One region of the Providencia lanzhouensis genome, then DNA from elsewhere that is predicted to be linked to it. Evidence: predicted binding sites of a transcription regulator. Region 1 holds the regulator's gene; each other region holds the start of a gene.
What was found. Region 1 encodes CRP, which controls carbon source genes, mostly activating them, when cyclic AMP is high. Its sites were predicted from a motif close to ATGTGANNNNNNTCACAT; they were not measured.
Positions count from the first base shown of each region.

Region 2: the regulator CRP is predicted to act here: its motif matches at 3,220-3,237, upstream of cdd (cytidine deaminase).
Region 3: the regulator CRP is predicted to act here: its motif matches at 4,460-4,477, upstream of ACIH2S_RS12575 (NupC/NupG family nucleoside CNT transporter).
Region 4: the regulator CRP is predicted to act here: its motif matches at 5,035-5,052, upstream of deoC (deoxyribose-phosphate aldolase).

Region 1 is NZ_CP174123.1:354,490-362,138, reverse strand. Features, by position in the region: gene ACIH2S_RS01650 (phosphoribulokinase) at 1-676, shown strand, start outside; gene ACIH2S_RS01645 (OsmC family protein) at 756-1,160, opposite strand; gene crp (cAMP-activated global transcriptional regulator CRP) at 1,484-2,116, shown strand; gene ACIH2S_RS01635 (hypothetical protein) at 2,330-3,868, shown strand; gene ACIH2S_RS01630 (aspartate aminotransferase family protein) at 3,929-5,143, opposite strand; gene ACIH2S_RS01625 (aminodeoxychorismate synthase component II) at 5,275-5,850, opposite strand; gene ACIH2S_RS01620 (plasmid stabilization protein) at 6,248-6,478, shown strand; gene ppiA (peptidylprolyl isomerase A) at 6,566-7,138, opposite strand; gene yihA (ribosome biogenesis GTP-binding protein YihA/YsxC) at 7,407-7,649, shown strand, end outside.
Region 2 is NZ_CP174123.1:1,249,424-1,257,072, reverse strand. Features, by position in the region: gene metG (methionine--tRNA ligase) at 1-1,782, shown strand, start outside; gene ACIH2S_RS05750 (CidA/LrgA family protein) at 1,951-2,418, shown strand; gene ACIH2S_RS05745 (CidB/LrgB family autolysis modulator) at 2,418-3,113, shown strand; gene cdd (cytidine deaminase) at 3,293-4,189, shown strand; gene ACIH2S_RS05735 (hypothetical protein) at 4,321-5,574, opposite strand; gene ACIH2S_RS05730 (hypothetical protein) at 5,585-6,277, opposite strand; gene ACIH2S_RS05725 (hypothetical protein) at 6,304-6,771, opposite strand; gene ACIH2S_RS05720 (hypothetical protein) at 6,915-7,553, opposite strand.
Region 3 is NZ_CP174123.1:2,648,262-2,655,910, forward strand. Features, by position in the region: gene gltX (glutamate--tRNA ligase) at 1-943, shown strand, start outside; tRNA gene ACIH2S_RS12555 (tRNA-Ala) at 1,138-1,213, shown strand; tRNA gene ACIH2S_RS12560 (tRNA-Ala) at 1,263-1,338, shown strand; gene ACIH2S_RS12565 (flavin monoamine oxidase family protein) at 1,551-2,891, shown strand; gene ACIH2S_RS12570 (DUF3820 family protein) at 2,914-3,129, opposite strand; gene ACIH2S_RS12575 (NupC/NupG family nucleoside CNT transporter) at 3,211-4,395, opposite strand; gene ligA (NAD-dependent DNA ligase LigA) at 4,638-6,674, opposite strand; gene zipA (cell division protein ZipA) at 6,720-7,649, opposite strand, start outside.
Region 4 is NZ_CP174123.1:551,166-558,814, forward strand. Features, by position in the region: gene ACIH2S_RS02470 (slipin family protein) at 1-224, opposite strand, end outside; gene rtcR (RNA repair transcriptional activator RtcR) at 705-2,285, shown strand; gene rnz (ribonuclease Z) at 2,316-3,230, shown strand; gene ACIH2S_RS02485 (DeoR family transcriptional regulator) at 3,385-4,164, opposite strand; gene deoC (deoxyribose-phosphate aldolase) at 4,211-4,879, opposite strand; gene rbsK (ribokinase) at 5,063-5,983, shown strand; gene fucP (L-fucose:H+ symporter permease) at 6,144-7,451, shown strand; gene ACIH2S_RS02505 (aldose 1-epimerase family protein) at 7,515-7,649, shown strand, end outside.

The DNA of each region.
Region 1 (7,649 bases):
CCATATCAGTTATTTCGGCCCAGAAGCCAATGATTTTTCTCTACTGGAACAAACCCTCATTGATTATGCCCAAACGGGTGGCGGTCAATCTCGGAAATATTTACACACTTACGATGAAGCCGTGCCTTATGGTCTACAACCCGGCACATTTACGCCATGGGAGCCATTACCCGCTAATACTGATGTGCTGTTTTATGAAGGATTACATGGTGGCGTAGTCACCCCAGAGCATGATGTTGCTCAGCATGTTGATTTACTTGTCGGTGTAGTACCGATTGTTAACCTTGAATGGATCCAGAAATTGATCCGCGATACCACCGAGCGAGGGCATTCTCGTGAAGCCGTAATGGATTCTGTAGTCCGTTCGATGGGGGATTATATTAACTATATTACGCCGCAGTTTTCTCGTACCCATATTAACTTCCAGCGGGTTCCTACCGTTGACACCTCTAACCCTTTTTCTGCCAAAGCCATTCCTTCACAGGACGAAAGTTTTATTGTTATTCGCTTTAGAGGATTAGAGCAGATCGATTTTCCTTATTTATTATCCATGTTAAATGGCTCGTTTATTTCAGCAATGAATACCATTGTGGTACCCGGAGGGAAATTAGGGCTCGCGATGGAGCTTATTATGATGCCATTAGTGGAAAAATTAATGAAACAACGAAATGGGTAGTTTGAGATTCTCATTAAATAGATAAATAACAAGATGCTTATCTTAATTATCGATAAGCATCTTAATATCAAGAAAATAATTACGGCGTTTTAATTTCGAAGCTATGAGTCACGTTAACCGTTTTTTCTAACATGATAGCAACTGAACAATATTTTTCAGCAGAAAGTTGAACCGCACGCTCTACCACTTTGTCCGTTAATTCACGTCCCGTCACAATAAAGTGCAGGTTGATATCCGTAAAATAACGCGGGGCTTCTTCACGGCGTTGTGAAGTTAATTTCACTTCACAATCAACAATATCCTGACGACCTTTTTGCAGAATAGAAACCACATCAATCGCGCTGCATCCGCCTGCTGCCATTAAAACCATTTCCATCGGACTCGGTGCTTTGTCGCCCGCATTACCATCCATCATGATTTGATGACCTGATGCCGACTCACCTAGAAAAGAGAGCCCTTCAACCCACTTTACGCGTGCTTCCATTTTTATTCCTCTCGAAAATAGTGATATTTATCGTCACATTGTTCCATATATCTAGACAATGTTATATCAGCATTATTAGGCTGAAGCGATACAGGGAAGACTTTCGGCATTGGATATGATACAAACAATGGTCAGTTGATAGGATTAAGATCAAAACTCAACGATTTAATTGATTATATTATACAATTGATATTAATTTACGTTAGCCTAGAGCAGCATTAATAATAGGCATCAATGTGACTTAATATGCTAAGCTAGACACTTTAAAGTCAGCCTTTCCCTACTTTTCGAAAGGTTGCAATAACATACAGAGGATAACGCTAATGGTTCTCGGCAAGCCACAAACAGACCCTACTCTTGAATGGTTTTTGTCACACTGCCATATTCATAAGTATCCATCCAAGAGCACTCTGATCCATCAGGGTGAAAAAGCAGAAACCCTTTACTACATTGTTAAAGGTTCAGTGGCTGTTTTAATCAAAGATGAAGAAGGCAAGGAAATGATTCTCTCTTACCTCAATCAGGGAGATTTCATTGGCGAACTTGGGTTATTTGAAGAAGGGCAAGAACGTACTGCGTGGGTTCGCGCGAAAGTTGCTTGCGAAGTCGCTGAAATTTCTTACAAGAAATTCCGTCAGCTGATTCAAGTCAATCCTGATATCCTGATGCGCCTTTCCGCGCAAATGGCAAGTCGTTTGCAAACCACGTCTGAAAAAGTTGGTAACCTTGCATTCTTAGATGTTACTGGTCGTATTGCTCAAACATTGTTGAATTTAGCTAAACAGCCTGATGCGATGACTCACCCAGACGGTATGCAAATCAAAATTACTCGTCAGGAAATCGGTCAAATCGTAGGTTGTTCTCGCGAAACTGTCGGTCGTATTTTAAAGATGCTGGAAGATCAAAACTTAATCTCCGCACACGGCAAAACAATCGTTGTTTACGGCACTCGCTAATTTACCTGTCAGCCTCACCTTTCTTGGTGAGGCTTCGATATTGAAATAGCTTTATACTTCACGTACAAAGCTATTTTCTCTTAATTAAGAACCTTTATATTCTCCCTCTCATTTATATACGTTCATTGATGAGTATCGTTTCTTTATATAATTATAGTTAATTGTCAAATTAAGATAGTGGTAACTAAACCATTATTGAGAGTTGACAACACGATGATTAAAAATATCAATCCAAGAAACGAAAGCATTATTAATATCAATGATAATAAAATCATAACCACTTCATCATTATCTAATAAAATAAAAAAAACCAATAATATTGATTCATGCATACCCGATAATAATCGCCTATCTAATTTACATTATCAAAAAAAACATTTCGCTATATCGACTTGTCACTTTGAGCCAAGTGAACAAAAAGAAATTAATCTAATTAAATACTCACCTCCTGTAGAAAAAATAACACTTCCCTATAAATATCATGAAGCTATTGAAGTTAATGACCATTTTTTAATTCTTAAATCCCCACGTGTTTTTAACCATTCCGTCTCAATAAAAAACCAGCCACTTATTAATGAAAAACAGGATGCCAAACTAATGCTAATTGATAAAACAAGTACTCCAGAAACCAATGTTTTTAAAGAATTTAATTTAAAACGTTCATCAAGCCGATTTTCAAACTTAATTTTAGAAATAAAATCGACCCATGAAAAAGGTATTCGCTATTTAAAAAACATCTTTAAAAAAAACAAGAGTGAACAATTTTTAGTCACCTTTAAAAAGGAAATCGAAACCCAAAAAAAACATGAAATAACAAAAGAAAACAATGTAATCACTTATCAAAATACCGCTTCGACTCAAAAGGTTGAAGATAATCTTAACACGCTAAAATCATTAAAAGCTAACCTAGCTGAGCAACTGAAAAAAACAGAGACAGACAAAGAAAATGCAATAAAAGCAGATGAAGAGAGAATAAAAAAAGAAGCTGAATCAAGCATGATACAGAAAACTTCTATTTTAAAAATAAATGATGAGAATAAAATAAAGAGCAATAATAACGAATTTGAGTTCAATGATGAGCTTGAGTGGGATAATGACACTAGTGATTGGAGTCATAATTTACACAAAAAAATTAACGGCAGTTTGGTTCGCTTATCAACTCCATCAACACATCAACTAAATAAATTACTTGTTGATGAAACTGACATGAAATCAATAAATCGACATCTTAAAAATATGGACACACTGAATGAACTTGAAAATAAAATTCATTCCAGTAATGAAAGTTTAAACTCCAACTCATCCGGCTATTTTTCAGAAAAAACGGATGAATCAGGATATAGTTCAGAAGAAACAGCAAAGATACATGTAAAAAATGATCATATTGCTACTCAAAAAAATAAAGAATTAAAAAACAAAGAAACAGAGAATACAGAGACGCCTCATAAAAAAACACACATTGTCGTGAAGCCAAAGAAAAAAACATATCAATTTAATGGAAAAATTAACCAAACTAGAACATCAATGTTAAGAGCCAAACATAATAGTGAAAAATATCAGTTTTCATCAAATGAAAACTCATCAAAAATAGCATCAAATAAAGGAAAACCCAATACTAAAAATTTAGATGCTATGTTGGATAAAACAGAAAAAACCATGAATGAAATAAATAATCTGAGCAAACAAATAGCCAAAGAAGAAGCACACTCTGCGATAATTCAAGCGAAATTAGCTAAGCTTAATAACAAGTAACAGCTTGAGTAATTGATCAGTGACAGAGGCAAATATGCCTCTGTCACTATAAAAATACAATTAGGCTAGCAACTTACTAATTGCCGTTTCTAACTTCGCCATCCCGCTATTAATTTCATCTTCAGAAATAATCAGTGATGGTGTAAAGCGCAATACATTTGTACCCGCATTCAGCATCATCAGCCCTTCAGCCGCGCAAGCTTGTAGAATATCTTTTGAGCGATTCAGTAATTTGCCATTTAGTTCTGCACCAATTAATAAGCCCATTCCACGAATTTCAGCAAAAATGCCATATTGGTCATTAAGCTTGTTTAAATGGGCGACAAATAACTCACGGCGCTTAGCAACCCCATCAAGTACTTCATCGGTATTGATAATATCAAAAGCGGCATTACCCACCGCACACGCCAGCGGATTACCACCATAAGTGGTTCCGTGTGAGCCCACTTCCATAGTCTTAGCAATTTCAGCGGTTGTAATCATCGCACTAATCGGGAAGCCGCCGCCGAGGGCTTTTGCTGTGGTTAAAATATCGGGAACGACATCATAGTGCATATAAGAGAATAATTTCCCCGTACGCCCCATTCCACTTTGCACTTCGTCAAAAATAAGTAATGTATTATTTTCATCGCAAAGCTTACGAACTCCTTGCAGAAATTCTGGTGTTGCTGGGGTTACCCCGCCTTCCCCTTGAACTGGCTCCAAAACCACTGCACAGGTATTTTCATCGATCACGGCTTTAACGGCATCAAGGTCATTAAAAGGCACATGAATAATATCCGCAGGCTTTGGACCAAAACCATCTGCATATTTCGCTTGTCCACCGACTGAGACAGTAAATAATGTTCTGCCGTGAAACGCTTGCTTGAATGCAATGATCTTCGTTTTATATGGGCTATATTTGGTGATGGCATAACGACGCGCTAACTTGAATGCGGCTTCATTCGCTTCAGAGCCAGAGTTCACAAAAAATGCACGGTCTGCAAATGTTGCTTTGGTTAATTTTTGAGCCAGCTTTAACGCCTGCTCATTGGTAAAAACATTGCTCACATGCCACAGTTTTTCGCTTTGTTCACGAACAGCAGCGACTAAACTTGGATGGCAATGACCCAGCGCTAAAACCGCGATCCCACCTGCAAAATCAATATATTCTTTACCTTGCTGATCCCAAACGCGACTACCTTCGCCTTTAACTGGAATAAATTCAGCTGGCGAAAAAATAGGTAACATAACCTGATCAAAAGTTTGCCGATTGACTGCGTGTTGTTCTGACATACCCCTCACCTGCTCTTTATCGAATGCCTAAGTGAAAATATAAGCATCAAATATGAATAAAAAATCAATAAAGAGCAATAGGGAAGGGTAAAATATGCATAATTAATTTTGCTATTCGCGAAAATCAACCACTAATATTTGAGAAAGTTACTCAACAACTCATGACCTTGTTCGCTGAGAATACTTTCAGGATGGAATTGAACCCCTTCAATTGGCAGGGTTTTATGGCGGATCCCCATAATTTCATCGATATCCCCGTTATTCAGTGACCATGCGGAGACATCAAAAGAGGCTGGTAGTGTTTCTGCCGCAATCACTAAAGAGTGATAGCGAGTCACCGTTAAAGGCCGATTAAGTCCTTTAAATACCCCTTGATGATTATGGTGGATAGATGACGTTTTGCCGTGCATCACTTCTCTCGCTTTCACGACAGAGGCACCAAAAGCTTGCCCAATGGCTTGATGACCTAAGCAGATCCCCAAAATGGGGACTTTCCCGGCAAAATGTTTTATCGCTTCCAGAGAAATCCCTGCCTCATCAGGCGTGCAAGGACCCGGTGAAATGACCAAATGGGTTGGAGCCAATTGTTCAATTTCTTCAATGGTAATTTCGTCATTACGTTTCACCAGCACTTCCGCCCCTAGTTCGCAGAAATATTGGTATAAGTTGTATGTAAATGAATCGTAATTATCAATAAGTAAAAGCATAGTAGCCTATCCGACTGATTTTTATCATTATAAGTTTTTTTGTTTATGCATAATTTGTGGCGGTTAGCAATTAGAACGCGTCCCAAAAACCATAAATTATCACAAAGGGCGGCTATCATAGCACAGCCAAGACAGGAAAATAGCCTATTTACGTCAAGTAACCCACTTTCAGTATAAAATTTCCATATAAAAATCATGGGATTATATTCACAAGAATATAACAACATTCAAAATTTGATAATAATTGCTTTAAATACAATGGAATAAAATAGCAGCAGCCAGACTAAATTAGATTGCCCTTCATGTTGTGTATTTCATGTACAATATTTTTTCACTCTAAAATAAGCTCCATATTTAGTGCTAATTTTAGAGGTTGCTATGTATACCAAAACGCTTCTTGCTAAAAAAACATCATCAATTAGCGAATTTAAAAAAACCCTCCGCCGCAATGAATGAATCAAATGGAGAGCCTGTTGCCATTTTGAGCCACAACAAAGCGATCTTCTACTGCGTACCTACCGATTTATTCGAGCTAATGGTAGAAAAACTTGGCGATCAACTCCTATTAGAAAAAGCAATCGCACGCATGGATGATGATGAAATAGAAGTGAGTTGGGATGACTTATAATGGAAAGAGTGTAAGAAAAAATGCAAAGAAAGGCTTTGTAGATAAGAGGATGATTGCAATAAACCACCCTCTTTATTAGAAATGATATTAAGGCTTTTTAATCACTTCCGCGGAAATAATCGTAATAGGTTCAACAGGAACATTTTGATATGGGCCTACGTTCTCTGTTTTCACTTTAGAAATTTTGTCTGCAACATCCATTCCTTTAACGACTTTACCAAATACCGCATAGCCGAAATCACGTTGCCCATGATCTAAAAACGCATTGTCAGCAACATTAATAAAGAATTGGCTGGTTGCACTGTCTTTATTTGCGCTACGAGCCATTGAAATAGTGCCACGTAAATTACGTAATCCATTATCAGCTTCGTTAGCGATTGGTGCACGGGTTTGTTTTTGCTGCAATTCTTTATTAAAACCGCCGCCTTGGATCATAAATCCAGGAATAACACGATGGAAGGTTGTACCGTTGTAATAGCCTTCATTAACATATTGCAGGAAGTTTTCAGTACTAACAGGGGCTTTTTTACTATTGAGTTCTAATTCAATATTACCTGCGGAGGTGACTAATTTAACGTAAGTTTCACCCGCGGCTAATGCAAGAGAAGTTGTGCTCATTGCACAGATTGCCAATAATGGCACAAAAATTCGTTTCAACATTCAAGATCCCTTTTGTTAATACCCAAAAACATATTAATTGCCCAATTCTAGAGCGAAGCGGGAGTAATTGCTAAAGATTTACCTATATTTACGCCAAATAGTTAAATTTTGCTGAATTAAATTAATTGTAGAGCCATTTAATGAAAAAACCTTCGCTTAATGTCATTCTCAAATAGATATCGCACCAAATATCCCCCTTTTGTTGTTTGTATGCTATTCAGTCGCTATAATCCCCCAGCCTTTTGAGGCTACTCAGGGAGAACCACCAATGGCAATTAAAAACCACAACTACCACATGACAAAATTTGTCATCAGTGCCCCCGATATCCGTCATCTACCAAAAGATACGGGCATTGAGGTGGCGTTTGCTGGCCGATCTAACGCGGGCAAATCCAGTGCATTAAATGCATTAACACAGCAAAAAAGCTTAGCGCGAACCAGTAAAACACCGGGAAGAACTCAGCTTATCAACCTGTTTGAAGTTGAAGAGGGCATTCGCCTAGTTGACCTT
Region 2 (7,649 bases), 890 kb from region 1:
GACGATTTTGCAGGCTTCCAGATTAGCTACGATAACTACCACTCAACCCATAGCGAAGAGAACAAACAGTTATCCGAACTGATTTACGGCAAATTAAAAAGTAATGGTTTTATTAAAAGCAAAACCATTTCACAGCTTTACGATCCAGAAAAAGGCATGTTCCTGCCAGACCGTTTCGTCAAAGGTACTTGCCCGAAATGTAAAGCGGAAGACCAATACGGCGATAACTGTGAAGTTTGTAGCGCAACCTATAGCCCAACTGACCTGATCAACCCACGCTCAGTGGTTTCAGGCGCAACGCCAGTTATCCGTGAAACTGAACATTTTTTCTTTGATTTACCTGCATTTAGCGACATGCTGCAAGCATGGACTCGCTCTGGCGCACTGCAAGAGCAAGTGGCTAACAAAATGCAAGAATGGTTTGAATCTGGCTTACAACAGTGGGATATCACCCGTGATTCCCCGTATTTCGGCTTTGAAATTCCAGATGCTCCGGGTAAATATTTCTACGTTTGGCTGGATGCGCCAATCGGCTATATGGGCTCGTTTAAAAACCTGTGCGACAAACGCAGCGATTTAAACTTTGATGAATTTTGGAACAAAGATTCCAAAGCGGATCTTTACCACTTTATTGGCAAAGATATCGTCTATTTCCACAGCCTATTCTGGCCAGCCATGTTAGAAGGCAGCAACTACCGTAAACCAACTAACCTGTTTGTTCACGGTTATGTCACCGTTAATGGTGCAAAAATGTCTAAATCTCGCGGCACATTTATTACCGCTCGCGCATATTTAGATCATTTCGATGCTGACTGCCTACGTTATTACTATGCAGCCAAACTCTCTTCACGCATCGACGATATCGACTTGAATTTAGAAGATTTTGTACAGCGTGTGAACAGCGATATCGTTAACAAAGTGGTGAATTTAGCTTCACGTAACGCAGGTTTTATTGCTAAACGTTTCGCTGGAAAATTATCCGCAAACTTAGCGGAACCAGCGCTATACCAACAATTTGTTGATGCTGCAAAAGTGATCGGTGACGATTTCACTAATCGTGAATACGGTAAAGCCGTGCGTGAAATTATGGCATTAGCGGATATTGCAAACCGCTATGTGGATGAGAAAGCACCTTGGGTCATTGCGAAACAAGAAGGTAAAGACCAAGAGCTGCAAGATATCTGCTCGATGGGTATCAACTTATTCCGAGTATTAATGACTTACTTGAAACCAATTCTGCCAAGCTTAACCAAGCGCGTGGAAGAGTTCCTGAAAGTTGAATTAACGTGGGATTCCATCAACACTCCATTACTGAACCACGACGTAGCGCCATTTAAAGCGTTATTTAACCGTATTGAATTAGCAAAAGCGGAAGCAATGGTAGAAGCGTCCAAGCAAAGTGCTCAACCAGTTAAGCAGTTGACCGGCCCTCTGGCGGATGACCCAATTCAAGAGACCATCACATTCGATGATTTCGCTAAAATTGACTTACGCATTGCGCTAATCAAACAAGCAGACTTCGTTGAAGGCTCAGATAAGCTACTGAAGTTACAGTTAGATATCGGCGGTGAAACTCGCCAAGTATTCTCTGGTATCCGTAGCGCTTATCCAGATCCAAAAGTCTTGGAAGGTCGTTTAACCGTGATGGTGGCAAACCTTGCTCCACGTAAAATGCGCTTTGGTATCTCCGAAGGTATGGTGATGGCAGCAGGTCCTGGTGGTAAAGACATTTACCTACTGAGCCCAGATAATGGCGCACAACCAGGTATGCAGGTTAAATAAGCCATTGATTGTCGCTCTGAAAATTGAGCAACAAACTTAGCCAATATCAGTACAAAACGGAGCCACTTTAGTGAGCTCCGTTTTTTTATGGGTTTTTATTTGTGATCTCTGGCACAATTTTCAAGTTAATTGTATGATGAATGCCTGTCGAGTAATAGGACAAGTCCCATGTCATTAAAACAAGTATTGAACACCGGATGGCAATATTTGCGAGCCTTCGCAATACTTTACCTCTGCCTGATCATCGGAAATGTGATTTCCAAACTGCTTCCTTTTTCCATTCCCGGCAGTATTGTCGGAATGTTGCTGCTGTTTGTTTTGCTAGCATTACAGATAATCCCTGCTCACTGGGCAAAACCTGGATGTAGCATCCTGCTGAAAAACATGACGATTTTATTCGTTCCCATCGGTGTGGGGATTATGAATTATTATGATTTACTCAGCCAACAGATGATCCCGATTGTCATCTCTTGCATTGCCAGCACGCTCATTGTCATGATTGTTGTCGCAGTCAGCTCAAACTATATCCATAAAGAACGCCCAATCGTGGGTGTGAAGCCTGATGAAGTTCCTCTTCCTCCTGAAGAACCCATTTCTTCAACCATCGATAATGATAAAACCAAGGGGAAAGAGTGATGTTAGAACATATTTGGTGGTCACTACCATTAACTATCGTTGTTTTCTACTTGGCAAGAGCGCTGTCGATCAAGTGCAAATTGCCCATTCTGAATCCATTATTGTTAACTATCGCGATCATTATTCCGCTGCTGATCCTGACGAATACCTCTTATGAGCACTATTTTGCGGGCAGTAAAATACTCAATGATTTATTGCAGCCGGCCGTCGTCGCCCTCGCCTTTCCGCTCTACGAGCAAATGCACCAGATTAGAGCACAGTGGAAATCCCTATTTAGTATCTGTTTTGCTGGCAGTATTGTGGCGATGTTTACGGGGGCAACTATTGCACTGTGGCTAGGGGCTACACCGGATATTGCAGGTTCAATATTACCTAAGTCGGTCACAACACCAATAGCCATGGCAGTTGCCGATTCAGTCGGAGGCATCCCAGCAATTAGTGCCGCTTGCGTACTTTTTGTCGGGATTTTAGGGGCGATGTTCGGTCATAGCCTATTTGATGTTTTGCGTATTCGCACCCATGCATCACGAGGATTGGCAATGGGTACCGCTTCTCACGCCTTGGGAACGGCGCGTTGTGCAGAAATTAACTATATTGAAGGGGCTTACAGTTCATTAGCGCTAATGACCTGCGGGGTAATAACGTCTTTAATTGCACCTTTTATCTTCCCTGTCATTCTTCACTTATTTAGCTAAACTGAATCAATAAGAGAGGTCATTTACCTCTCTTATGCAAATTTCAGTGCAAAAACTTGAGATACATCTCTCATTTAATGAATTTGTTTCATTGATTGCATTCATGAAGTGATCGCGATCACATCCAATCACCCTATTAATTGAATAGAATGAAAACAATTAAATAGGGAGGGTTACTTATGCATTCAAGATTCAAGGCCGCTTGGGCCGAACTTCCAGAAAAGTTACAGTCTGTCCTAAAACCTATTATGGACAAACCTGATTTCTCAGCCATGTTAACCGCTGAGCAAGTAAAGCAAATTAAAGCTGAGAGTGGATGCACGGACAGTGAACTCGCTTTTTCATTATTACCTTTCGCGGCGGCTTACGCTGTCACACCAATTTCTCACTTTAATGTAGGCGCAATCGCTTGCGGGATCAGCGGTAATCTCTATTTCGGCGCAAATATGGAATTTAACCATGTTTCTATTGGTCAAACTATCCATGCTGAGCAATGTGCCATTACCCATGCGTGGCTAAAAGGCGAAAAGCAATTAACCTCTATTACCGTCAACTACACGCCTTGCGGTCACTGCCGACAATTTATGAATGAACTGCGTGAAGGCGGTAAGATCATGGTGCATTTACCAAAACGCCAAGTTGCTACGCTTCATGATTATTTGCCTGATTCATTTGGCCCATCGGATCTGAATATCACCACTTTACTTCTCGACAATGTTAACCATGGTTATCAAAACCAAAGTCGCGATAGATTGTTATCTGCTGCGGTTGAAGCTGCAAACCAATCTCACGCACCATACAGCGAATCTCACTCCGGTATTGCTGTGCAGCTAAAAGATGGCTCGCTGTTTACAGGCCGTTACGCGGAAAATGCTGCGTTCAACCCAAGCTTACCACCATTACAAGCTGCGCTAATTATGGTGAATTTAGCGGGTAAAGATATTCATGCTATTGAGCAAGCAGTGTTAGTGGAAAAACAAGATGCAACGGTGCAGCAGTGGTGTACAACAGAAAATACCTTGCACTCGTTAGGTTGCCAAAAAGTGGAGCGCATTTATTTGGATGAATCCATTTAAACGCTATTTCATTTAAATCATATTTAATTGAAAACAAATTAAATATTCAAAATTAAGACGGCGGTTATTACGAGTTTATCAACTACAATAACCGCCGTTTTTTATTAAAACGTTATTGAGTGTTAATAAAATTAAAATGAGAATCTGGATGATGAGCTGCTATAGCCACCACTGTAGTTAAATTCATGCATACTCGGGGCCTGAGGCACCCTAAAATCTCTATCAAACGAGCTTGATGAGTGGTCCATGGAAGACATATGGTCTCTTAAGCTATCAACGGTTCGATCCGTTTGACACTCACCTATTTGAAAATCATTTGGTCTATATACACTCACTGGGTACCCTCGGTGTTCTGAAGCCGTTATTTCAATTGGTGCATGATTATTGGAATAGCCAGCAAAAGGAATGTTGCCAATAACATCATCTATCATGGCACTATGTTTATTAACATTGGGGCTGTAATTGGCAGATGGGGAATTAAATAATCCGGTTTCTGGCAATATATAGGCGGGGCGTTCAAGGTAATATTCAGAAAGGCGATCAAAGTGTTCAAACTCTGTCTGACCAACCCAATCAGGTTGTAAATAATATTCATAACGACTCTGAGGTGGTAGATCCCAAAATGATAATCGATTTGTTCCTCTATCAATTAATGGATTTCCCGTTTCATACACAAGTGCTTGAGCATCATCCAGATCGACTTCTAATGTAGGTGATACAAAGAATCCATACGTATTTTTCAAACTTATCACGACACCATCAATGGCATTGTCTATATCTATTACTCTTCTAATCCAACTATGAATTTCGGATTTTTCACTTTCAGTCGCATCATACAAACCTTCATACATAATATTCATAGTACTTAAGCTTAACTCTATTTCCCTATCTGGCTCACCTACAGCATTCAATACCTTTTGCCAGTATCTCTCTTTATTTTCATAGCCTGGCATGACATTAAAAACAGGCTGCAAGGTCCACGCTTCCGCAGGTAACTTATGCATATCAAAAACGAACTCATGGAACCACATAACTTCTTCATGATTTATATCTCCATATATCTCGGTAACGCCATCCGTAAATCTATTTTGAAGTGTATATGAATAAAAAAAAGCCATATCAAAACGTATTTCTTCGAACTTCTCTCGACTAACTACAATGCCTTTTTCAATCATGATCTCTTCTAAGTAGTTTAATGCAAATTTACCTGAAAAAGAGTCACCTTTAACAACACTATTTGCTAGAACTGCATACCGATCCCCCTTACTCGCTAAATATTCATACATTAGTTCTGGCTTTCTGCTTAGAGTTAAAATTTTATGTGCCTTTACTGCTTCTCTTTTTGTTAATCTAAGATACCCTTGTCTATAATGTTTATTTTTCATATCTAACACCTTATAATTTTATATATTTATAAATAAATTTATTTACATCACCCATTATTTCATTCCACACATTTAAATCTTTATAATTTATTAATAATTTAATTTTAACACCAATTTCAGGAATCAAATAAACCGCATCGCATCGACTATAAACACCATCACCAGGTATCCATGCACAGTCAAATAAAATATTAATCGACTCTTTACCCCTCCCCCAATAATAACCTCTTTTATATTCCTTAAAGTGATTATGCTTATTATTGAATCTAAATATGACCTCATTAAAATAAAGCTTTAATTCTTCACTGTATGAGACATCCCCCTTATATTTTCCTTCACCACTATCAATATATAGATACCTTTTATATTCAAGATAACTTTTAGGATCACCATCGAGTGGTTCTATAGAAAATCTAAGTTTTTTATTTTTTTCATTTCCATTTTTATTAAAAGGCTTCATTTCAGGCCAGCTCATTATTAATGGCAAAACTCGAAAATTTGCATCGCAACCTTTTTTATTTTCTAAGAATCTTGGATCGAAATAACTATAACCTTCATATTCCGCGAAGGAGTAGACATAGTTGCTAGGCACTTCAATGACTGTATCGTTAAACCGCCCACAAACAAAACCGGGACGATTATCTGCCATCGATGAAGTTGAAATTAACAAGATAAATATAGAAAAAATAAATTTTATTGGCATATTACGCCTCCAAATTTTTCAAAAACTTATTTTTTATAACGAAAACTATCTTCAACCATCGTCATGGTTTTCTCAATTTCAATAACTAGGGGAATTTTCCTCATTCTCTTTAACCATCGCTGGCTTTTTTTACGTTTTTCAATTGAAGTGCTTTCTGCCTCAGCCTTCATTTTAAACCACAAATCAACAAATATTTTCTCCTCGGATTCCCTTTCGGAATTAGCGTTCATTTCCCTCCAAAATTTGTTTCGTTCATTTTCATCAAAAACATCATAAATATCAGCAAAAAACCATGCATCGCAGGGTAAATTCGCTGCTTTAAATCCATTTTCATTGATAATTTTAGCCTCGTTAAAATTAATTCTTTCCGTTCTAACCTCTACACCTTTATTTAATTCAAACCAAGACTTTAAGTAATTCGCATATGCCAATGCAGATTCATAATGGACTTTATCCATTTTTTCTTTTGACAATGGTTGTTTATATTCATCCATAGTCACTCTTATATATTCAAGTATAATTATGTTAAAAATAGATACACTATCTTTCTTAGGCTCCGAACCTATAGATTGAAAGGAGAAAAATAACAAAATAAAACATAACAATAATTTTTTATTTTGATGCCATATTACCCCCACTAGTCTCCCTCCATAATGTTAGCAAGAACAGCGTTAGTCCATATCTCACTAATTGTGTTTTCGATACTATTCATCACTGGCATTTTTCTCACTATAGATAACCAAGCTATACTTTCCTTTTGTTTCTCTGATGATGAATTTGTAGCTTCTCTAATCATTGAATACCATATTTTCATTAATACTGCTGTTTCTTCATTTCTCCCGCCTTTATTTATTGCATATAAATATCCTTTCCATATTACCTCACTATCTTTCTCATCTAACGCATTAAAAATATGACTAAAAAACCATGCATCATGAGATATGTTAGACCTATCCAGTGAATCATAGTAAAGTTTACTTGCTTCTTTATAATCAATTCCTTCATCAAAACATTTCTTATTTAAAATAATAAAACTATGAACAATTTTTCTATAATCCTGTTTTTTGTAATCATAATTTTTCATTAAACTTGAACTTTTCTTAAATTCAGCAAGATACATAAATTGTAATGCAATAAGAAACCTTGAAGGCTCTTTATTTTGATATTCGCCATAGGGATTACTATTTTCAATAATATTGTTTTTATTTACATCATTTGAACCATGACAAGCACATAGAAAGAGCATAAAAATAATTAACGTGAAATTCCTTATCATAAAAGCCACCAATCTTATAGTTTTATAAAAAGAAAATTAAAACTAAATGAATTAAAAACATGCGGCAATATATGATATATAAAAATATATTTAGCA
Region 3 (7,649 bases), 1.8 Mb from region 1:
AATTGAATTTAGCAACCAAGAGCTGGATGACTTAATCATCCGTCGTACCGATGGTTCTCCAACTTACAACTTCTGTGTCGTTATTGATGACTGGGATATGGAAATTACCCACGTCATTCGTGGTGAAGACCATATCAATAACACCCCTCGCCAAATCAACATTCTCAAAGCATTAGGCGCGCCAGTGCCTGAATATGCTCACGTTTCGATGATTTTAGGTGATGATGGTAAAAAACTGTCTAAACGCCATGGCGCTGTTAGCGTTATGCAATATCGCGATGACGGTTACCTGCCACAAGCACTATTAAACTATTTAGTACGCTTAGGCTGGTCACACGGCGACCAAGAGATCTTCTCAATTGAAGAAATGAAAGAATATTTTTCTCTTGATGCTATCAGCAAATCAGCGAGTGCATTCAACACTGAGAAATTACAGTGGCTGAACCATCACTACATCAATACTCTGCCAGCTGAAGAAGTGGCAACCTACCTTGCATGGCATATCGAACAGCAAAATATCGACACCAGCACAGGTCCACAGTTAGTTGAGTTAATCAAATTACTGGGTGAGCGCTGTAAGACACTGAAAGAAATGGCGGAATCTTGCCACTACTTCTATCAGGACTTTGAAGAGTTTGATGCTGATGCAGCGAAAAAACACTTACGCCCAGTCGCACGTCAGCCATTAGAAGTGGTGAAAGACAAATTAATCGCTATTTCCGATTGGACGGCCGAGAATGTCCATCAAGCGATTGAAGCGACCGCGGCTGAATTAGATGTGGGTATGGGTAAAGTGGGAATGCCTTTACGTGTAGCGGTAACTGGTGCAGGCCAATCACCTGGGTTAGATGTTACCGTTCATGCTATCGGTCAGGCTCGTTCTGTAGCTCGTATCGAAAAAGCATTAGCGTTTATCGCAGAACGCGAAGCATCCGCACAATAATTTTCTAAATTAAGAAGCCTTTCTATTTTACTGCCTCTTAAATTAAGAGGCAGTTTGCTTTTCAGCTCCCGCATTAAATGGGAATTGATTGCAAAATGTTCTATATTTCAGCAGTTAAACCCGAAAAACATATTAATATATTGACACTCCAATCGAGCTTGAATATGATGCCTCCCGTCCAAAAGATTTTGTTTGGGGCTATAGCTCAGCTGGGAGAGCGCTTGCATGGCATGCAAGAGGTCAGCGGTTCGATCCCGCTTAGCTCCACCATCTAAAAACCAGTTTAGATGGCTGAATTTCATAACAAAAGACTACGTTTGGGGCTATAGCTCAGCTGGGAGAGCGCTTGCATGGCATGCAAGAGGTCAGCGGTTCGATCCCGCTTAGCTCCACCAAACTCTTTCTTATCTCCCTTTAATTCACTCTTTCCTTTTCCAAATTCTATTTGCAGTTTATCTTAATAATTTAGCCTAACTCACTTTCCCCTACTGTACCGTCTATTCACATTTGATTTACTCATATATAATTAGCTTATAATTTTATTTAAATAGAATTATTCAGATGTGTCATCGCACATCGTCCCTATTCCATTTCAACTAGGTGAGTTATGCCACACATAGATGCCGATATCATTGTGATAGGAGCAGGCGTTTCAGGTTTATCAGTCGCAAATCAATTACAGTCACAACCCCCCCAACATAAAAAAGTCCTTATCTTAGAAGCACGCGACCGTCTTGGTGGGCGTATTCATACGCGTGAAATTGATAACCAATTTTATGATTTAGGCGCTTCTTGGATCCACGGTATTACCGACAATCCAATCAGTGCAATCGCACAACAGCACCATATTCAAACCGTTGTTTTCAATTACCAAGACGCTATTTTCTATAAAAAAAATGGCTTGGTTTTGTGTGAGAACGAAAAAGAGGCTTTTGAAGCGGGTCTTGACTATTTAATGGAACAGTTTGAAACCATTTCATCACCCTGCCAATTTAACAATGCAGCCGAAGCGTTAAATAGTTGGTTGCAAAGCCCTGAATTCCACCATTTATTGACAGTAGACCACCATGCAAGTCAATCCCTGTTTGAACAGCTACAAACAGGTTTACATGAGTTTTTTGAAGTTATCGCTGAAGATCCCTGTGCTTGCACATTAGAGACATTATCTCCCTATTTTTTACAACTTGAAGGCTTTTGTGAAGGCGATGAAGTGATCTTCCCTCGCGGATATTCCCAAATTATCGAAACGCTATCAAATGGGCTGGATATTCGCCTTAACCATCCAGTTGAACATATTCATTACTTCGATAATTATGTCACTATCACCACGCTTAATGGACAACAATTCAATGCCCATAAAGTCGTTGTCACCGTACCGCTAGGGGTGTTGAAGAAAAACAAAATTCATTTTACGCCTGCACTGCCTGAAAAAACTCAAGAAGCTATTCATCAGTTAGGTTTCGGTGTATTCAACAAGTTATTTGTCACCTTTGAACAGGCTTTTTGGCGTAAAAATTCACTCAACAACGTCAATAGTATGTATATTCATGAGTCTGATTATTGGCTAAATTTTATGGATGTAAGCGCGATTTACCAAAAACCAACGTTGCTGTTTTTATTTGGTGGGTTGTCCGCAAAATGGCTTGAAGAGTGTGATGAATACGCCGCATGGCATGAACTGCAACAATCGCTCAGTAAGGTATTTGATAATGTACCCGCACCTATACAGCTGATAAAAACCGAGTGGGAAAAAGATATTTACGCTTATGGCTCGTTTAGCTACCCCGCACCTAACTATTCAGCGGATCAAATTGCCCAATTAAAACAGCCTATTGATAACAAAGTTTTCTTTGCAGGAGAACATTTAGCACTATCAGGAGCTGGTACCGTACATGGTGCTTATCAATCGGGTATAGATGCCGCCAACAGCCTGCTTAATACGCTTTAATTATCGATTAAGCCTCTAACCCTTACTTTCGTTTTAGGGGCTTAACAATGCTATCTAGCCCTTCTATCTTCAGCCCAAGAGTTATCTCCATCAATTCCCCTAATCGCCCTGCAGGAAACTCCCCTTTTTTATAAAACCACAGCAAGTATTCCTCAGGAAGATCAATCAGGACACAACCTTTATATTTACCAAATGGCATCGATGTATTGGCTATATCGAGTAAGTCTTGTTTTTCCATTTATCCGCTCTTGTTTTAAATATAAAAAAAACGGCATTCACTGAATGCCGTTTCTCACTGTAACACTTTTTATCGTAATGACTACAGGATTAATCCAACCACCGCAGCAGATAAGAAGCTTACCAGCGTTGAACCGTACAATAATTTCAGACCAAAACGTGCAACGGTATTACCTTGTTTTTCATCTAACCCTTTAATAGCACCAGCAATAATACCGATGGAAGAGAAGTTAGCGAATGACACTAAGAATACAGATAAGATACCCACAGAGCGGTCAGATAAACCCGATGCTACGGCTTTTAAGCCATCCATTGCCACGAATTCGTTGGTCACCATTTTCACTGCCATGATACCGCCAACTTGTAACGCTTCATTCGCAGGGATACCTAACATCCAAGCAAATGGATAGAACACATAGCCCAGCATAGTTTGGAAGCTAACATTGAAAATAGCAGAGCAGATTCCGTTAACCATCGCAATCAGGGCGATAAAACCAATCAGCATCGCAGAAACGATAATCGCAACTTTAAACCCAGCAAGAATATATTCACCCAGCATTTCGAAGAAGCTTTGACCTTCATGCAGGCTGCGCATTTGGATCTCTTTTTCCCCTTCTGGTGGGTACGGGTTGATCAGCGATAACACCACGAATGTACCAAACATGTTTAAGACCAAAGCGGCAACCACATATTTTGGATCTAACATGGTCATGTATGCACCCACGATGGACATTGAAACGGTAGACATCGCCGTTGCCGCCATGGTGTACATTCTTCTTTCTGACATGCTGCCTAATTGGTCTTTATAGGCAATAAAGTTTTCTGACTGACCCAACAGTAATGAACTTACTGCGTTGAATGACTCAAGTTTACCCATGCCGTTTACTTTCGACAGCACCGTACCGATGATGCGGATAACGAAAGGCAGGACTTTAATGTGCTGTAAAATACCAATCAGTGCAGAGATAAAGATAATTGGACACAATACTTGTAGGAAGAAGAATGCTAAGTTGCCTTCAATCATTCCGCCAAAGATAAATTTGGTCCCTTCTGCCGCATAACCCAATAAATGGGTAAATACGCCAGCAACACCAAGAACGAAAGACTCACCGATACCTGATTTTAAGAACAGGTAAGCGAGTGCAATTTGGATCACAAGTAATTGAATAACATAGCGAGGGCGGATCCCTCTACGGTTACTACTCGCTAAAATAGCGAGAGCGCCGATGATGACGATGGATAAAATAAAGTGCAGGATCGAGGTCATATTTGACTCCAACAAAGTTACGAATCAGTCTATGCGCATATTCTATGTAATAGACAACATTTAAATGAGATTAACGTCACATTAATATGAAAACTGACTCAGCCTATCTTTCAAAAGTCACGACCAGATCACGTTTCACGAGTAACACATTAATAACAACTGTAAAAATGTTAGCCAGAAAATAAGAAATGCCATTATCACGACGGACGATAATGGCATTGCGCATTAAATATAGGTCACGATTAGATATTCAGCAAACGAATTAATTCTTCTTCATCAATGACTTTTATCCCCAATTCTGTCGCTTTCGCTAACTTTGAACCCGCCGCTTCACCGGCAATCACCAAGTCAGTTTTTTTCGATACACTACCCGCGACTTTCGCGCCTAAGGCAATCAATCTATCCTTAGCTTCATCGCGAGAAAGCGTTGACATCGATCCAGTAAGTACGATTGTTTTTCCAGCAAATGGGCTATCGATATCAGCACTGTTAATCACTTTCACTTCAGGCCAGTGGATGTTCGCGATGGTCAGTAAATCATGAATAACTTGGCGATTGTGCTCTTCGCGGAAGAAATGCACCACATGCTTTGCCACCACTTCACCAATATCTTGAACGGTTTTCAGTGATTCTTCATCCGCCGCCATCACCGCATCTAATGATGCATAATGTGCTGCGAGGTTCGCCGCTGTCGCCTCACCCACTTCACGGATCCCTAATGCATAGATAAAGCGAGCCAGTGTCGTTTGTTTGGATTTTTCGAGCGCATCAATGAGTTTTTGTGCAGATTTCGGTCCCATTCGTTCTAGGCCGGTTAATTTACCCGCTGATAATTGATAGAGCTGCGCCGCATTTTTCACATATTCCGCGTCGACCAGCTGCTCAATAATTTTATCCCCCATCCCATCGACATCCATCGCACGGCGAGAAACAAAGTGTTTCAGTGATTCTTTTAATTGAGCGCCACAGGTTAACCCACCTGTACAGCGAGCCACCGCTTCCCCTTCGATACGCTCAATATCTGAATTACAGACTGGGCAATGGGTTGGAAACAGAATTTCACGACTATCCGCAGGGCGTTTATCCAGCACGACACTCACGATTTGAGGAATAACATCCCCTGCTCGGCGGATCACGACAGTATCCCCAATGCGAACACCCAAACGGTCAATTTCATCCGCGTTATGGAGTGTGGCATTACTCACCACAACACCCGCAACTTGCACTGGCTCTAATCGAGCCACGGGCGTAATCGCCCCTGTGCGCCCCACTTGGAACTCGACATCTTTTAGTAATGTGATTTGCTCTTGAGCTGGAAATTTAAACGCCGTTGCCCAGCGTGGTGCCCGGGAAACAAAACCTAATTCTTCTTGAGTGGCAATATCATTCACTTTAATCACGACACCATCGATATCAAAACCGAGCGTCGGGCGAATTTTTTCAACATGGTGATAGAAATCGAGCACTTGCTGGCAACCAACACGTAGCTGTACATGCTCACTCACTGGCAGCCCCCACGCTTTAAATTGCATCAAGCGCTCGTAATGGGTATCTGGCAATGTTTTGCCTTCCACCAGCCCTACACCATAGCAGTAGAAGGTTAATGGGCGTTTAGCGGTAATACGCGGGTCTAACTGGCGAAGGGAACCCGCCGCCGCATTGCGTGGGTTAGCAAAAATCTTACCATCCGTTTTACGCGCTTCTTCGTTCATGGCCTCAAAGCCTTTTTGAGGCATAAAAACTTCACCACGAATTTCAACACGGGCAGGAATATTATCCCCCCGTAAACGCAGCGGAATCGCTTTGATCGTGCGTACGTTAGCCGTGATATTTTCACCAACAGTACCATCACCACGGGTAGCTGCTTGAACTAACTCACCATTTTCATACAGCAAGCTGACGGCTAAACCATCTAATTTGAGTTCGCAGCAAAATGTTAATTCAGTGTGGTTATGCAGTCGGTCTTTCACGCGTTTATCAAATGCGAGATAGCTTTCTTCATCAAACACGTTATCTAAAGAGAGCATGGGAATTTCATGGCGAACTGTATCGAATGCAGCTAATGGTGCTGCACCCACACGCTGGGTTGGGGAATCTGTGGTGATCAGTTCTGGATGCTGCGCTTCGAGGCTTTTAAGTTCCTGCATCAGTTTGTCATATTCCACATCAGGAATTTCTGGCGCATCCATAACATGATAGAGGTATTCGTGATGGCGCAATTGTTGTTTTAGCGCGTCTATTTTTTGCGTGAGTGCGTCTGGGGTTTGTTTCGTCGTCATGTTTCACCAATAGATATAAAAAACCCCCTGAATCGGGGGTTTTAATTAACTTAATGTATTTCGAATTCTTGCATGATACACCTCTATTTTTTGAGGTGTCAGTATTTTTCGTTCATCATCCAACACAACACCACCTGCATCTGATGCAATACGTTGTGCCGCTTGGAGCATTAATTTAAAGTTCTGGCTAGCTTCACCATAAGACGGCACCATCATAAAGATAGAGACGCCCGGTGTGGTGAAATCAGACATAGCTTCTGGGTCAAATGATCCTGGTTTCACCATGTTTGCCAGACTAAATAATACTGGACCCGATCCCGCTGGATGAACGTGACGGTGGAAGATATTCATGGCACCGAACTGGAAGCCCGCTTGAAGAATACTTTGCAGTAATGCTTCACCTTCAAGAACCTGCCCGTGATGCGCTGCAACATGCAGTACCAGAACAATTTCTTTTTCACTTGCAACTGCCGCTTTTTCTACTGATGCACTTGGTGCTTCGTGCTCTACTTCACTATGAGGTTGAGCCACAGGTTGTACCGCTTCTTGATGAGCAGAGACTTGTGGTGCAGACTCTGGCTGTGCAGAAACATGGATTTTCGGCTCTGTATGAATGCGTACAGGTTCTGAAACATGCTCTTGTAAATCAGCTTCATCTGCCATATTAATCGTCAATTGCTCAGGGGCATGGCGATTATCAACATGTGGAGCAAACACAGGCTCAGAAGCTGTTGGTTTAACTGGCTTTGAAGCAGGCTGTGGTGAGTGCTCCGCAGTTAAATTAAACTCAGGCTCAGCGTCACGTTGAATTGTATGGGGTTGAGAGACAGGCTCAGCACGCGGCTCCTCTTTCACCATATAGATAGGCTGATCTTCAACAGCGGCTTTTTGTACCGGTTGATTTTCAGTAAACAGAGCAGAATCATCATATTCTGATGAACTTTCCTGCGTGTCATTCTTTCTACGTTTTACAGG
Region 4 (7,649 bases), 200 kb from region 1:
AGAGTGATATCCACACAGTATTCTTCAACCCAATCAGGGTGAAACTGGCGTAAATGCTCAGCAAGTTTCTCTTCAATTGGGTCATTATTTAGTTCAAACAGTGAAACGGTCAGTTTATTAAACCAATCATTAAGGCGATATTCGCCAGCCACGAACAGTTGCTTGAAGTCGCCTTTGTTTGAAGTCAGTGCAATGTATCCCTGTGCCACGTTAATTTTTGTCATTGTTATTTTCCTTTTTATTTATTGAGGTGTTATCGAAATCATCGACGAAGCGAGGAGGGAAACAATCGAGCGCCATACGGCTGTCTACTGTTTTGCTCAATGCCCGGTGCGATGACTCGGATAACACTGTGTGGCGAAACGGCAACCACGTTTTATTCATTTGGTTTTGAATGTCGGGACTCGAACCCGATAGCGCATGCTATTACCAGATAGGTCTTACCAACGGCGGAATACAGACCATGAAGTGGGGCTAGCCACCATGTCTGCACCGGTAGAACTGAAGTTCTGACAAATTCCGGTAGTGGACAGTCAGACTATTGCCAGATGCGTGCCAACTTTCTAAAAATGCCATTAAATATTTTTAATTAATTGATAATTAACATTTAATTATTTTTTTGATTTTTCCGGTGCCATTGTTTATCAGAATGACTTATGCTTATTTATATATTTTTATATCGTAACTTATAAATATTTATAAATATGAATCAAAAAAGAAAAGTGGTTATTGGCGTATTGGGTACTGTGCTTGATAGACGCGGTAAAAAAGCCAATCGCTGGAAAAAATGGCGTCCTACTGTGGGACTGTGCCAGCAAGCAGATTTAGATATTCACCGTTTTGAGCTAATTCATCAGGTGAACGACTACTCGCTCGCGTGCCGGGTGAAAGAAGATATTGAGCAGGCATCACCGAAAACTGAGGTGATACTGCGTGAAGTGGATATTGCGGATCCGTGGGATTTTGAAGAGGTCTACACTTCACTGCTGGATTTTTCTGCGAACTACCCTTTCGATACAGAAAACGAAGAGTATTTGGTGCATATCACGACAGGCACCCACGTGGTACAAATCTGTTGGTTCTTACTGACGGAAGCACACTATTTGCCTGCAAAATTGATCCAAACTTCACCGACTCGCGGGGAACGGGAAACCGATCCTGTGGGTATGTATGCGGAAATTGATCTTGATTTAAGCCGTTATGCGCAAATCACCAGCCGCTTTGATAGCCAGCAGCAAACTCAGTTGGCATTCTTAAAAGCGGGGATCGCCACCCGTAATCAGGCATTTAATACCATGATTGAGCAAATCGAGCGTGTGGCACTACGCTCTAAAGCGCCGATTTTGCTCAATGGTCCAACGGGGGCAGGAAAATCATTTCTGGCTCGGCGAATTTATCAGTTACGCCAAGGGCGCCATCAAGTCAAAGGGCGTTTTGTGGAGATTAACTGCGCCACCTTGCGCGGCGATAATGCGATGTCCACGTTATTTGGGCATGTGAAGGGTGCATTTACGGGCGCGCTTAACCCACGCCAAGGGTTACTGAAAGAGGCCGACGGCGGCATTTTATTTTTGGATGAAATTGCCGAGTTAGGGCTTGATGAGCAGGCAATGCTATTAAAAGCCATTGAAGAAAAAAGCTTTTTCCCATTTGGTTCGGACAGTGAAATTCAAAGTGATTTTCAGTTGATAGCTGGCACCCATCGTAACCTTGCCGCGTGGGTGGAAGAGGGAAAATTCCGCGAAGATTTATTCGCCCGTATTAATATGTGGACGTTTGCGCTGCCAGGGCTGGCGGATCGCCGTGAAGATATTGAGCCGAATATCGATTATGAGCTGGCAAAATTCTGCCAAGCAGAGCAGAGCCAAATCCGTTTTGATAGAGAAGCACGTCAGCACTATGTTCAGTTTGCTTGCTCCCCTAAAGCCGCATGGCGAGGCAACTTCCGTGAATTAGGCGCTTCAATTTCCCGAATGGCAACCTTCGCTGAACGTGGGCGTATTACGCAATCTGTGGTGGAGGAGGAAATTCAGCGTTTAAGCCAGCAGTGGCAGCCGAAATCTAAACTACAGCTACCTGAGCACGTCGGGGAAATCGACCTGTTTGAGCAGCAGCAGTTAGCCACCGTACTGGATGTGTGCCGAAAATCGTCTTCTTTATCTGAGGCCGGGCGCACGCTATTTGCGGTGTCTCGCCAACAGAAAAAGCAACCGAATGATGCAGATAGGTTGCGAAAATATTTAGCTAAATTTGGATTGGATTGGGATAAAATCAATCAGATTTAAATAATAACAAGGATAAAACAAGGAATTATGATGGAGCTGACTTTCTTGGGTACTAGCGCAGGTGTGCCAACAAAAGAGCGCAATGTCACCAGTATGATATTAAATTTAGTCGGTATCCGTAAAAGCTACTGGCTCTTTGACTGTGGCGAAGGCACTCAGCACCGAATCTTAAACAGCCCCTTTAAAACACCCAAAATCGAGAAGATTTTTATTACTCATTTACACGGTGACCATATTTTTGGTTTACCGGGATTGCTGTGTAGCCGCTCGATGGGGGGAACGACGGATCCCTTAACGCTATATGGACCAAAAGGGCTGAAACAGTACGTGGAAACCGTCTTATCAGTGAGCGACTCCTATATGACTTATCCTCTTGAAATTGTAGAAATTGAGGCAGGTAAGTTATTTGATGATGGGGAGATGATCGTCACTGCGTATCGGTTGGATCACCGCGTAGAATGTTATGGCTATCGTATTGAAGAACATCCAAAACCGGGGGCGCTAAATGTGCAAAAACTGGAGCAAGATGGGATCCCTCGCGGGCCTTGGATGCAGGCGCTGAAAAAGGGCGAAGTGATTGAGCTAGAAGATGGTCGTACCGTGAATGGAGCTGACTACCTTGGTGAGCCAGTTGCAGGTAAAGTAGTGGCGATGTTTGGGGATACCATCCCAACGCCAGATGCGTTGTTATTGGCAAAAAATGCCGATGTGATGGTGCATGAAACTACACTAGAAGTGGCGCTAGAGGCGAAAGCCAATGAACATGGGCATTCTTCTACCCGACAAGCGGCGCAACTTGCCAAACAAGCAGGAGTAAAACGGTTTATTGCGACGCATATCAGTGGGCGTTATGGGTCGGATGACATTCCGCGTTTACTGGCGGAGTGCCAAGCTGAGTTTCCTGAGACGCAGATTGCGGAAGATTATTTGACGGTGCGGATTTAGTTTTTAAGCAATCGACACGCATAAGGAAAACGTGTCGAAAAACTGACGAAAAATATACATATAGGAAAATTGTGTCGACTCAATCGATACATAGATATGAAATGTCGATTTTTATTGTAAAAATCGACATATAAAGAAGAAGGGATATATTGTACTAATAAATCACTTTCACAAATCCATTACGGCAATATGTTTCGTATTCATCACTGAGTTGCCGATTTGTGACAATCACATCAAACTGGGATAGTTCGCCCATATTGGCGGTCGCCACTTCATCAAACAGATTGTAAGGTGCTAATAAAATCTTACGGATAGATTTTTCCATGCCTTTCTTTTTCATCGGTAAATCATCGAGATTATAGCAAGTCACCCCATAAGCACTGTGAACCCCAGTGGCGGACATAAACGCTTTTTTGGGGTTAATGGAATCTAATAACGAAGGCAGCGTTGGGCTGTAAAAAGAATCACTTTTTGGGCGGTATTCCCCACCGCACAGTAGCGCCGTGGCATTTTTTTTCTGGCTCAATGCGAGAAAAACGTTATGAGAATAACAAATTCCGGTAAAGCTAATTTCTTCTGGGATTAAGGCTATTAAGGTCGCCATTTCGATGCCATTGTCGAAAAAGATCACATCGTCTTCACTGACCATACTGGCGGCTAAATTAGGAATATATAGGTCTTCAGTTTGATCTGGCGTGAAAATATCGGCATGGGGTTCGTGAGGAGCTAAAGCGGTAGGTTGAGTGACAGAAACAATATAGCCACCAAGCAGTGACATTGGGATAGGACCTTCGGTGTCCGCATTGAGATCTCGGCGAATGGTCATTTCAGAGACTTCGAGTATTCTCGCGGCTTCTTTAAGATGAATGCGTCCTGAACGTTTAATACATTCACTTAATCGGCGAAGGCGTTCTTTTTGTTTAGTTTCTATCACCCTGCAATCCTTTTTATGATGGCGCGGACGAACCGCGCCCCGTTGTTTAGTAGTCACTTGGAGTGGTATTTTCTCCCGTCACAATAGCGACACTCGCACTTGCACCAACGCGGTTAGCACCAGCTTCAATCATCTTAATTGCGGTTTCACGCGTACGTACGCCACCGGATGCTTTGACGCCAATTTCATTACCAACCACTTTGCGCATTAAAGCGACGTGATGCTCAGTGGCACCCATTGTACTGAATCCTGTTGAAGTTTTCACAAATCCAACGTTAATTGTGCGGCAAATTTCACAAACCTGTGTGATTTCTTCATCAGTTAACAGGCAAGTTTCGAGGATCACCTTTAATGTTGCCTTACCACAAGCCGCAAAAACAGCTTCGATATCTTGGCGAACAAAGTCTAAATCACCGCTTTTCAGCATGCCTACGTTGATGACCATATCCACTTCATCGGCACCACGGCGTACTGCTTCAGCAGCTTCAAACGCTTTGGCTTCTGTTAAACATGCGCCTAATGGGAAACCAACAACACAGCACACCATCACATCGCTATCTTTTAAACATTCGCTTGCCAATGGCACATAGCCAGTGTTAACACACACAGAGGCAAAGTGATGCTCTGCGGCTTCTGCACATAACGTTTTGATATCGTTAACTGTTGCATTGGCAGCCAATAAAGTGTGATCAATATATTTCGCTAAATCTTGCATTTTAAACCTTCCTATATGAAGTTTTTCAGAATAGATGTGGAATAGGTAACAAAGAATGAGGAAATGTGGCAGATATAACACTTGATCATTCGTTATTCGAGATCCTAATCACAAATGATATTTTTGCAACATGATAATGTTAGGATTATATCATTATGTGATTTATTTAACACGAGGGACATTATGGATATAGCAGTTATCGGTTCAAACATGGTCGATTTGATCACTTACATTGATCAAATGCCTAAAGAAGGGGAAACCCTCGAAGCCCCAGCCTTCAAAATCGGCTGTGGCGGTAAAGGGGCAAACCAAGCTGTTGCCGCAGCAAAATTAAACTCCAAAGTGATTATGCTAACTAAGGTCGGTGACGACATTTTTGCGGATAACACTATTCGTAATCTTGAGTCTTACGGCATCAATACGCGTTATGTAGAAAAAGTGCCATGTACCTCAAGCGGTGTTGCGCCAATTTTCGTTAACCAAAATTCGTCTAACAGCATTTTGATTGTCAAAGGGGCGAATAAGTTTTTATCCCCTGAAGATATCGACCGCGCTGCGGAAGATCTGAAAAAATGTAAATTGATCGTATTGCAGCTGGAAGTGCAGCTGGAAACGGTTTACCACGCAATTGCCTTTGGTAATAAGCACAACATCCCTGTATTGCTTAACCCAGCGCCAGCACAACGCGCACTGGATTTAGATTACGCATGCCGTTGTGATTTCTTTGTACCGAATGAAACCGAGCTAGAAATTCTGACCAATATGCCTGTGGATACCATGGATAATGTGCGTCGTGCGGCTCAATCCTTGTTAGACAAAGGCCTGAAAAATCTGATTGTCACTTTAGGTGATAAAGGTGCGCTATGGATGACTCGCGACAGTGAGCTATTCATTCCCGCTATTAAAGTGAACGCGATTGATACCAGCGGGGCAGGGGATGCGTTTATTGGTTGCTTCTCTCATTACTATGTTCACACCGGAAATATTGAAGAAGCGATGAAAAAAGCGGTTCTGTTTTCAGCCTTTAGCGTAACGGGAAAAGGCACGCAATCGTCTTACCCAAGTATCGAGCAGTTCAGTGAGTTTGTGCAGTTGAATAATTAGTACGCATCATCTTTCAAGCACCAGAAGCATTACCTGTACCCACAATATTTGCTCTGAATTTGAATGATGTTGAGCATGACCGGTTGAAATGAAGGTTGCCATTAGAGCAAAAAGCCCGTTTAGCCGGTTAAAAATATAATAAAAATTATTAAGGGTTAATATGAACATCAAAAATATAACTCAGTTACCTGATGGGTACCTGAATAAGACACCTATATTCCAATTTATCCTACTTTCCTGCTTATTCCCGCTCTGGGGATGTGCAGCAGCACTGAATGATATTTTAATCACACAGTTTAAAAGCGTTTTCGAACTCAGTAACTTTGCCTCTGCATTAGTGCAAAGTGCGTTCTATGGCGGTTACTTCTTGATTGCCATTCCAGCTTCACTGGTTATCAAAAAAACCAGTTATAAATACGCGATTATGATCGGACTTATTTTGTATATCGCGGGTTGTTCCATGTTCTTCCCTGCGTCTCATATGGCGACTTACACCATGTTTTTAGCCGCGATTTTTGCTATCGCGATTGGTTTAAGCTTCCTTGAAACCGCAGCGAATACTTACAGTTCGATGATTGGTCCAAAACAGTACGCGACTCTGCGTCTGAACATCAGCCAAACCTTCTACCCAATTGGTGCCGCAGGCGGGATCTTATTAGGTAAATATTTGGTCTTCTCTGAAGGAGAGAGCCTACAAAATCAAATGGCAAACATGGATGCGACTCAAATCCATGAATTCCGTTTAGCGATGCTGGAAAACACCCTTGAACCATACCGTTATATGATCATGGTATTGGTTGTTGTGATGATCCTGTTTTTACTGACTAAATTCCCGAAATGCAAAGTGGCAGAAACGGCGGAACATAAACGTCCTTCTGCACTGGATACCTTAAAATATTTAGCTAAAAACAGTCGCTTTAGAAAAGGGATCATTGCCCAGTTCTTATATGTGGGAATGCAAGTTGCCGTTTGGTCGTTCACCATCCGTTTAGCGCTGGAAATGGGGGATATCAACGAGCGTGATGCCTCTAACTTTATGGTCTACAGCTTTGCCTGTTTCTTTATCGGTAAGTTTATTGCCAACATCTTAATGACTCGCTTTAACGCGGATAAAGTACTGATTATCTATTCGATTATTGGTGTGCTGTTCCTGGTGTATGTGGCCTTTATGCCGAGCTTCACTGCGGTGTATGCAGCAGTACTGGTGAGCATCCTGTTTGGACCGTGCTGGGCAACTATCTATGCGGGCACTTTGGAAACCGTCGACAACGAGCATACTGAAATGGCGGGTGCAGTGATTGTCATGGCGATTGTTGGTGCGGCAGTTGTACCTGCTATCCAAGGCTATGTCGCGGATATCACTCACTCTCTGCAACTCTCTTTCTTAGTTTCCATGTTGTGCTTCGTCTACGTGGGCATTTACTTCGTTGGCGAACGTCGCTTTAAAGCTAAACAACAAGCCAAATAATTAACTGTGACTCAGGGTAGGCGCTACACCTACCCATCTTTACCTCAAACCGTGAGTATGACAATGAACACAATTATCCCGTTACATAAACGCTTATTTACGGAAAAACCGACCTTAGTTTTGAAAAATAGCCAGTTTTCCGTTTCCGCATTTGTCTATCAATCTGGCGTGCAAGGGCTGCGTGTTGAAAACTCGCAG